DNA from 2 places in the Ralstonia condita genome. Region 2 is predicted to be linked to the other one. Evidence: predicted binding sites of a transcription regulator. Region 2 holds the regulator's gene; the other holds the start of a gene.
The links. Region 2 encodes FNR, which switches genes on or off when oxygen is low (the NO sensors DNR and NnrR bind a similar motif). Its sites were predicted from a motif close to TTGATNNNNATCAA; they were not measured.

Region 1 (5,124 bases), on a different contig from region 2:
GCTGCGCTGACTTACCGCGACCGGCAATACCTGCGACCCGAGACGGTGGAATGGCTGCACGGCATGTCGCGCGCGTATTACCGCGACCTTTACGCCCTGCTCGATGAGGGCAAGCGCACGGGCGTGTTTGAGTTTGGCGATGCGCGCGTCGCCGCGCATTCGATGGGCGGGGTGATGGGCTTCATGTACACATGGCACGATCCCTCCCGCATCGATGCGGAAGTGCTGGCGCACGAGCTGTCGAGCGCCATGATGAAGATCATCCTGCCGGCTGCCGCCGCGCTGGCGCCTACGCGCGCGTCTTGAGTGCTGTGCCGGCCGGTGCCGCTGGCAGCCCGGGCAGGCGGTAGATTTCCGGCGTCATCAGGTCGATGCCGCACTCGAGCGTTTCCACCCAGTCAATGAAGCGGTTGACCATGGCCTTTCCGTGGAACGCCTGGCCGTGCTGCGGCACGATCCACTCGATGTCGAGCCCGCGCACCATCTGCGCCCACAGCCGGCAGACGCGGTTGCCGCTCATGTAGCGGCGGTGGAAGGGCGCCATCAGCGGCAGGTGCGCGTCGAAATCTTCCACGGGCTTGGCGGCCACGTTGGCATGCACCATCGAAGCGCCCAGGTCGCCGGAGAACAGAATGCGCGACGCAGGATCGTAGAATTGGAAGTTGCCCTCGGAATGCAGGAAGTGCGCGGGCACGGCCAGCAGATGCGATTGACCCAGCGGAATCGCCATGCCCGTATCCGGAATCGGCACGATGCGCCCTTCGGTCTTGCCCACATTGCAGAAGTGCGGCAGGAAGCGTTCCCACACGCGCGAGATCAGGATGTCGCAACTCGAACTGGTGAGCCACCGGCCTGCGGAAGCCACGATGTCCGGGTCCGCATGCGACGCCAGCACGTAGTCCAACTGCTTGGGCGAGAAGTACCGATTCATCGCGATGAACAAAGCGTTGTACGTCATCTGGCCGCCCGGGTCGATCAGCGCGCCGTGACCGTGGTCGACGACGAGGAACTGGTTGGTCTGCACCGGCAGGTCGTCCTGGTCGTCGACCAGGTCGGAAAACATCAGGCAGACGTGCTCGGCGGATTCATACAGTGTGGTGACCATGGCAGCTGGGGCGCGGGTTTGGATGATGCGATGGTGGCGCAGCGGCGGGCTTGCGCGCTTGATCCGTGTCAAGGCAGGCGTGGCGTACGCGGGGGCGTCGACGTGCGTATCCACCGTCCGGACGGTGCTGCACGTGATAAACTTTTGATTTTTAACGCATTGCGCGAGCCGCTCGCGGTTCTTTCTTCGGTTTTCCGCCTGCGCCGATTGCGCCCGCCATGCCCCTCGGCATGCTGCATCCCCCTATGAACACTGCGACAACGTCAGAAGCGCCGGTCAACGAATCGGTGACATTCGACAGCTTCGGCCTGCATCCCGATATCCTCCGTGCGCTGACCGAGAGCGGCTACACCAAGCCCACGCCCATCCAGGCTGCGGCCATTCCCGTGGTCACGGCCGGCCGCGACGTCATGGGTGCCGCGCAGACCGGCACCGGCAAGACCGCCGGCTTCTCGCTGCCGATCATCCAGAACCTGCTGCCCGATGCCAACACCAGCGCGTCTCCGGCACGCCATCCGGTGCGGGCGCTGATCCTCACGCCCACGCGCGAACTGGCCGACCAGGTGTACGACAACGTCGCCAAGTACGCGAAGTACACGGCGCTGCGTAGCACTGTCGTGTTCGGTGGTGTCGACATGAACCCGCAGACCGAGCAACTGCGCCGTGGCGTGGAAATCCTCGTCGCCACGCCGGGCCGTCTGCTGGATCACGTGCAGCAGCGCAGCGTGAACCTCTCGCAGGTGCGCATGCTGGTGCTGGACGAAGCGGATCGGATGCTCGACATGGGCTTCCTGCCCGACCTGCAGCGCATCATCAACCTGCTGCCGGCGCATCGTCAGACGTTGCTGTTCTCGGCCACGTTCTCGCCCGAGATCAAGAAACTGGCCTCCAGCTACCTGCGCCATCCGCAGACGATCGAAGTCGCGCGCAGCAACGCCACGGCAGAGAACGTCCGCCAGGTCATCTATACCGTCCCCGACAACCACAAGCAGGTCGCACTCGTACACCTGCTCCGCCAGCGCGCAGAGCAAGGCCTGCCGCGCCAGTGCATCGTGTTCTCGAACAGCAAGATCGGTTGCTCGCGGCTGGCGCGTGCGCTGGAACGAGAAGGCATCAACGCCAGTGCCATCCACGGTGACAAGACGCAGACCGAGCGCATGCAGACGCTCGAAGCATTCAAGCAAGGTACCGTCGACGTGCTGGTCGCCACCGACGTGGCGGCGCGCGGCCTCGACATCTCGCAGATGCCGTGCGTGATCAACTTCGATCTGCCGTTCAATGCGGAAGACTATGTGCACCGCATCGGCCGTACAGGCCGCGCCGGCGCCTCGGGCGACGCGCTGTCGCTGTTCGCGCCGGGCGATGAGAGGCTGTTGGCCGATATCGAAAAGCTCATCAAGCGCAACTTGCCGCGCGAGCAGATCGAAGGATTCGATCCGACCGGCGAGCAGGCGCGTGACCGTGAACGCCGCGAGCGCGACGAGAAGCGCGCCCGCAGTGAAGTCCGTCGCGCCCGTGAGCGCGATGAGCGCAACGGCGCCCGCGTCCTCGATCACACGATCGTGCGCCCGGCGTTCCGCCCATCGGACGACCCGTTCTTCAATCGTCCATACGAGTCGTCTGTGCCGGCGGAGTCGGCAGAGGCCGCCAAGCCGACGCAGCCCGCCGGCCACCCACGCACAGCCAAGCGCCCGATTGCCGCGCTGCTCGGCGGTGTGCCGCGCAAGCGTTAAGCGGTTGTCTTGAAAGCGGCGGCGATCATGCCGCCGGGGTCAATTGCGCCAGGCGATTGGCCCATGCCGGGACGGCGTCCCGGTAAAACTCCTCCACACTGTCGGCACGAATGGCCAGCCCGAGGTGCCGCGCCGCTTCAGTGAGCGCGGCAAGCGGCTGGCTGCGGCTGATGGCGCGTGCGCCGGTCTGCTTGCTCAGCTTCTCGCCCTCGGCATTCACGACCACCGGCACGTGCAGATAGCGCAGCGCGGGCAGCCCCAGCAATTGCTGCAGATAAATCTGGCGCGGCGTCGAGTCCAGCAGGTCAGCGCCACGCACGACGTCCGTGATGCCTTGTGCTGCATCGTCCACCACCACGGCAATCTGGTATGCCCACATGCCGTCGGCCCGCTTGAGCACGAAGTCACCGACAGCTTCTGCCAGGTTCTGGCATTGCATACCCTGCCACCGATCGTGAAAGCAGACGGTTGCGGCATCGGGGTCCGGCACGCGCACCCGCCAGGCGCGCGGCTGCCTGCCATGTAATCCGGTGCGGCACGTGCCCGGATAGATCAGGGTCTGATGGCGCAGGCGGCCATTGGTGTCGACGGTGGTGACGGAATCTGCGATCTCGCGGCGCGTGCAACCGCATGGATACAGTTTGCCGATGGCCAGCAGGCGTTCAAGCGCCTGCTCGAAGCGGGCCAGGTGTGTGCTTTGCCACTGCGGTGCCTCATCTGGGATCAGGCCGAGCGCCTCCAGGGTGGCGAGGATGTCGCGGTCGGCCCCGGGTACGTTGCGCTGGAAGTCGATGTCTTCAATACGCACGAGCCAGATGCCGCCATGCACGCGTGCATCGAGCCAACTGGCGAGCGCGGTGACCAGCGACCCGATATGCAGCGGCCCGGTGGGCGAGGGCGCAAAGCGGCCGCGATAGACGCCTTGCGCATGCGCGGCGGCGGTTTCCGGAAAGTCGAGATTGGCTTGGGACAACGCAAAGCTCCAGGCGCGAATGCCGATGCTGCTATTTTGCGCGATTTTTCACGCCGGGCCGCCTACTGCATCAGCAAGGCCTGCGCCAAACGGGGGTCTTCCAGCTTATCAACCCACCATTGCAGTGCCTTGCCGCGCATGTTGTTGCGCCATGCGACCTGGAATGTGCCGGCGCGGTTGTCCTCGGTGGTTTCCTTTGCGACCAGCACGCCGGAATCGAGATACGGCTGTGCCAGCGGCACGGGCAGCCAGCCGCAACCCAGGCCCCGAATCTGCGCCTGCACCTTGTCGGCCATGGAGGGCACAACCAGCGTGTCCTGGCCGGCAAGGATGCCGATGGTGCGCGCCGGCAGACTGCGCGAAGTGTCACCTACGGCAACGATGCGATGGCGCGTGATGGCGGCGGCCGGCAGCGGTTCGTCCGCCTGCGCGAGCGGATGGTGCGCCGCCACTGTGAACACGAAGGGAATGCTGCCGATCGTGCGGGTCTGGATGCCTTGCACCTGCATCACCTGCGCGGGTCCGATCAGCAGATCGGCGCGCCCCGAGAGCAGCGCATCCCACGTACCGGCCAGTACCTCGCGGCTGAAGCGCAGGCGCGTGGCCGTATTCTCGGCGTAGAAATCCTGGATGACGGGCATGAGCGCCCGAAAGTGCACGAGGTCGTCGACAACGATGGTCAGCGTGGATTCCCAGCCGGTGGCGAGGCGTTTGACGCGCCGCGCAAGGTCGTCTGCAGCCTGGAGCAGGTGACGCCCTTCGTCTAGCAGCGCACGGCCGGCGGGCGTCAGCTCCGCGCGGTGGCGGCGACGATCGAACAGCAGCACGTCGAGGTCGTCTTCGAGCTTGCGCACCACGTATGTGAGCGCCGACGGCACTTTGCCCAGTTCATGCGCCGCAGCAGCAAAGCTGCCCTTGCGCTCGATCGCGTCCAACACTTCCAGAGATTCCAGTGAGAGCGCCATATTCAGAATTTTTGATGAATTGAATCAAAGCCGTTCCTCTCAACTATAGCCAATCTGCGTACCATTCACACATCAACGCAGTGATTTGGATAGGAGATTCATCAAAATGATTGAAATCCGCCACTCCCAGGATCGAGGCTACGCCGACCATGGCTGGCTGAAGTCGTTTCACAGCTTTTCGTTTGCCGATTACATGGACCCGGAGCACGTGCAGTTCGGGCCGTTGCGCGTCATCAATGAAGACCGTGTGGCAGCGGGCATGGGTTTCGGCACCCACGGCCACCGCGACATGGAGATCATCAGCTATGTGCTCGACGGCGAACTGGCGCACAAGGACAGCATGGGCAA
Region 2 (5,124 bases):
AACTCGATCGCGCCCTGCTCCAGCAAGCTGGCCTGCGCCTGGGCACGCGCGTCTTCGAGGGGCGGCAGTTCGTCCAACGAACGCAACCCAAGGTCATCAAGGAACTGCTTGGTAGTGGCATACAGTGCCGGGCGCCCGGGCACGTCGCGATGACCAATCACCTCGATCCAACCGCGGTCTTCGATCTGCTTGATGACCTGCGTATTGACCGTGACGCCGCGGATATCTTCGATATCCCCCCGTGTGACGGGCTGACGGTAGGCAATGATCGCCAGCGTCTCCATCACGGCGCGCGAGTACTTGGGCGGCTTTTCCGGATGCAACCGGTCAAGATACACACGCATCTCGGGACGGCTCTGCAGACGCCAGCCCGAAGCCAGTGCAACCAGCTCGACGCCGCGATCAAGCCAATCCTGGCGCAGCTCTTCGAGCAGCACGCGGATGGTGTCCGCGGAAACTTCTTCGTCGAACAGCTTGCGCAAGTCATTGACTCGCAACGGGTCCTGCGCACAAATCAGCGCGGTCTCGAGGACGACTTTCGCCTCTTGGGTATTCATCGGGTTGAACGGTTCGTCATTGCTCGCGCGCGGCCGGTCGCCGTCACGCTTGAAGTTTGTCGTTCCGCCGCGACGCACGCGGCATATCTGAATGCATGTCGCCCGCCCGGGCCAAGCGCGCAAACGCCGTGAAGCCTTGCACCGGAACGCAGTGGGTGAGCCCAAAAAAAAGGCCGGAGGAGCGAGTTGATCCGGTGCCAGTCAGGCACCACAAGGGCAATTTCTTCCGCCGCCATAGGGACGGATGCTGCACCGGGCGGCTACCGACAAAGGCTGGGGAGCTGCCCGACTCGACTGTCCAGGGCGGCATTACCACTGGATGGCGTCGCCTGAAGCCGCGCTTGGGATTGTTGATCTGCGCGGAAGGCGAGTCGAATTGCGTCTGATTGTAGGGCAATATCGCCTGGCGCCGCAACCGGGAAGATGCCCGAGTGCCCCGACCGCCCGGCGCCACGGCTGGCATGTCCTTCAACGGCTCACAGGACGAGACAGAAACCGTGTGCGTTAAGCATCTCTGGCAACCAGGCAGCGCACACCAGCCCCCAGGTTCCGAACCCGGTGATGATGACCCCTGCGGCGCCGCGAGCCCATCGCTGGCGGGATAGCCCGCGCAACCAGCCAGCCAGGCCTGACATCATCAGCAGATTCGGCAGCGTACCCGCCCCGAAAGCGAGCATCACCACCGCCCCGGACGCCGCGTTGCCTGCCAGCAACGCAACAGCAAGCGCGCCATAGACCATCCCGCAGGGCACGAGTCCCCAGGCGAGCCCGATGACATACCGTCGAACCAGCGGGTGTGCGGCGCGAAATCCGCCGCCCAACCGGGAGGCCAAGGCCGACAACTTGCCCGACAGGCGGCCCAGCATGCGTTCCAGCCCCGGAGCACGCCATGCATCCCCCGTCGCGCGCAGGAGCAGCAGCAGACCGTACGTCAACAGCAGCGCGCTGGCCAGCGCAAACAGACCACGCTGGATCGGCAGCCATTGCTGGCGCCACACGGTGGCACCAAGCGCCCCCATCGCTGCGCCCAGCGATGCATACGTCGTCAGCCGCCCGGCATGCATGATCACCTGCTCGAACCACAGCCGACGACGCGACACGATACGCACGGAGACCCCGCCCTTCTCCGCGGCGAGTGCGATCCCGCTGCACATCGCCAGGCAATGGACCCCGCCAAGCAGCGCGATCAAGAAAACACTCAGAAGCACAGCGGCACTCATCTTTGTGATGCTCTTTTGATATGGGCTAAGGTTATTGACCGGCTTTCGGGAATTAAGCGCATTTCACGCGATTCACCACATCGGAAACGTCCGATAAGCGCAAGGTCATCGTTATAATAAAGCGCAGCTGCACCATAAGAATTTCCTACTTCACCAACTCGAAAGTCATTCGCCCCCACCCGTGCTTACACGAATCGCACTTTCCGACCAAGCCTCGCGTTGCTCCACTTGTGTACTCGGGCAAATCTGCCTGCCAGTGGGAATGAATTCGGACGATGTACGCAAAATGGATGAGCTGGTGTCGGAGCGCATCCGCGTCAAGAAGGGGCAAACGCTGTATGCCCTCGGCGAACCTCTCGAGGGCGTCTATGGCATTCGTTTCGGTACGCTCAAGACCCACCTCACCCTCGAGGACGGCCGTCATCAGATCACCGGCTTCCATCTGCCGGGCGAGATTGTCGGACTGGATGGCATCGGCGACATGCGGCACGTGTCCGACGCCACTGCCCTGGAAGACACCGAAGTCTGCGTGGTCCGCTATGACCAGTTGCAGCAGCTCTCACGCCGACTCCCTTCGTTGCAGCATCAGTTCCTGCGCCTGATGAGCAAGGAGATCTCACAAGATCACCAGATGCTGCTGACGCTCGGTTCGATGCGGGCCGAAGAGCGTCTGGCCGCTTTCCTGCTCAATCTGTCCAAGCGCTCTGCCCAGCGCGGGTATTCTTCGACGGAGTTCGTGCTGCGCATGAGCCGCGAAGAGCTTGGCAGCTACCTGGGCCTGAAGCTCGAAACCGTCAGCCGCTTGTTCTCGCGCTTTGCCGAGGCGGGTCTGATCCAGATCCGCCAGCGACACGTCAAGCTGATCGACATGGCCGGCCTGCGCCACGTGATGAGCGGCCAGGCCAGCTGAACCGTCTGCCTGCATCCGCTCAAACGAGCGGATGCTCGTGCGCCTCCAACTTGCCGATGCCAGGCGACACATACAGCGTGAGCGCGCTGGATAGGCCACACAGCAGCCAGAACACAAAGAACGACACCGTGTAGACCGCTTCGGCCGACACGGTGATCTGTTCACCAAAAAAGCGCAGGTCTGCCGGATCCACCACCGCGAAGACCACTAGTTCGGCCAGCGCGGCGCTCAAGAACGCCGGCCACAAGATCCACATCAGCAGTCGGCGTTTCATCGGACCTCCCCGTGAGCGGCTTGGGCCGGCACGGTGACGCTCTTCTCCACGACCAGACCGCGCCGCACAACGTTATCCTGGATGACCGGATCGGGATGCGAGATCGCCAGCCAGATGGTGACGCCGCATCCGATCATGGCGACGAGCGGGCCGGCCATGAGCAGCCACGGCCAGGGCTCGCGCCACCACGGCCGGGCTTGAGCGGAAGATTGCGTTGCGTGCATCGTTGCCTCCTGTTGGGGATGCCGCGTCAACGCGGCACGATAAAGCTCGACGGCTCGCGCAGCACGAGACTGTCGCCGTCGCCGTCGCCGTCCGCCTGGATGACGAAACGGATCTTGTGTGAGCCAGGTGGCACGTCGTCGGCTGGACGGCGTACCAGCACCGGCAGCAGCCGATTGGCCGCCGGAGCCAACTCGAGGGTCGTCGATTCTCCGCGACCGCCAAGCACCTGCAGTTCCGGCAGGCCTTCGGCCGTGACGGTGACGCGAACCGGATGTTCAGACGCATTCATCAGCTGCAGGCGATAGACGTTTTCGATCTTGTCGCCATCCACCTCACGCGCCAGCGCACCGCGATCTCGAATCACGTCCACCTTGAGCGGCTTGCGCATCGCCAGCGCGGTCACGAAACCGGTGGTGAGCACCAACATGATCGCGGTATAGATCAGCACGCGGGGGCGCAGCAAATGCCGCCGCGCTTCCTTCGGACTCAACCGATCCCGCATCGCCCGCTCGGATGTGTAGCGGATCAGGCCGCGCGGATAGCGCATTTTGTCCATGACCTGATCGCACGCGTCAATGCAGGCGCCGCAGCCGATGCACTCATACTGCAGGCCCTGGCGGATATCGATACCGGTCGGGCACACCTGCACGCAGATGCTGCAGTCCACGCATGCGCCCAGACCTTGCGCCGCGAAGTCGGCGTTGCGAGAACGGCTGCCGCGCGGCTCGCCACGCTGCGCGTCGTATGTGACGACGTAGGTATCGGGATCCACCATGACGCTCTGGAAGCGTGCGTATGGACACATATACCGACAGACCTGCTCACGCATGAAACCGGCATTGCCCCACGTTGCAAACGCGTAAAAGAGCATCCAGAAGGTCTGCCACGGACCGAGCGAGAGGGTCCACACCTCCATGCCCAACTCGCGGATCGGCGTGAAGAAGCCGACGAACGAGAAGCCGGTCCACAGTGCAATCAGGACCCAGGCTGTATGTTTGGCGGCTTTCAAGCGGAGCTTTCTCGGGCTCCAGCGCTCTCCATCCAGGCGGATACGGGCAAAGCGGTCACCTTCGATATGCCGCTCGATCCACATGAAGATCTCGGTGTAGACCGTCTGCGGACAGGCATAGCCGCAAAACAGCCGTCCCGCGACCGCCGTGAACAGAAAGAGGCCGAGCGCCGACAACACCAGCAGCAGCGTCAGGTAGATCACGTCCTGCGGCCACAGCACCAAACCGAACAGGTAGAACTTGCGCGCACCGAGATCGAACAGAACCGCTTGACGCCCATGCCACTGCAGCCACGGCAGGCCGTAAAAGACGGCCTGCGTCGCCAGCACCAGCCAGACGCGCCAACTCGCGAATGCACCCGTCACCGCGCGCGGATAGATCTTCCGGCGCACCTCATAGAGCATCTGCTCCGTCGGTGCATCTTCGGCGCCCGCCGCCGAAGTGGCGGGCGTCATGGGGCGCCAGGCAGGTTCTTGGTCGCTCATTGCTGGGCGCTCGGGTTAGTGTTCGACAGGCCCCACACGTAGGCAGCCAGCATACGGATCTTCTCAGGCGACAGCAGGTTCTCGTGCGCGGGCATGGTGTTGTCACGACCCTTGAGAATGGTCTCGACGATCGTCGCCTCCGCGCTGCCGTAGAGCCACACGCGGTCGGTCAGATTCGGCGCGCCAATCGCCTGGTTACCCTTGCCTGTGGCTGTGTGGCACGCGGCGCAGACCGTCTTGAAGGTCGGCTCGCCACGCGCTGCCTTGATGGGGTCATACGACAGGCCCGACAGCGAGCGCACATAGTTCGCGACATTGACAGCCTGATTGCCGTCCACCACTGCGGCCAACGATGGCATGACGCCATGGCGGCCCTTGGTGATGGTGGTCAGAATCGTGTCCGGATCCCCGCCGTAGAGCCAATCGGTATCCGTCAGGTTGGG

Region 1: the regulator FNR is predicted to act here: its motif matches at 1,164-1,177, upstream of R2N03_RS02685 (oxygen-binding di-iron domain-containing protein).

Annotation. Positions count from the first base shown of each region.
Region 1 is NZ_CATYWO010000001.1:585,250-590,373, forward strand. It holds gene R2N03_RS02680 (TetR/AcrR family transcriptional regulator) at 1-306, shown strand, start outside; gene R2N03_RS02685 (oxygen-binding di-iron domain-containing protein) at 290-1,105, opposite strand; gene R2N03_RS02690 (DEAD/DEAH box helicase) at 1,351-2,838, shown strand; gene gluQRS (tRNA glutamyl-Q(34) synthetase GluQRS) at 2,864-3,811, opposite strand; gene R2N03_RS02700 (LysR family transcriptional regulator) at 3,874-4,776, opposite strand; gene R2N03_RS02705 (pirin family protein) at 4,883-5,124, shown strand, end outside.
Region 2 is NZ_CATYWO010000006.1:176,996-182,119, reverse strand. It holds gene scpB (SMC-Scp complex subunit ScpB) at 1-557, opposite strand, end outside; gene R2N03_RS17910 (sulfite exporter TauE/SafE family protein) at 1,034-1,777, opposite strand; gene fnr (fumarate/nitrate reduction transcriptional regulator Fnr) at 1,959-2,687, shown strand; gene R2N03_RS17900 (hypothetical protein) at 2,707-2,961, opposite strand; gene R2N03_RS17895 (FixH family protein) at 2,958-3,185, opposite strand; gene ccoG (cytochrome c oxidase accessory protein CcoG) at 3,212-4,681, opposite strand; gene ccoP (cytochrome-c oxidase, cbb3-type subunit III) at 4,678-5,124, opposite strand, start outside.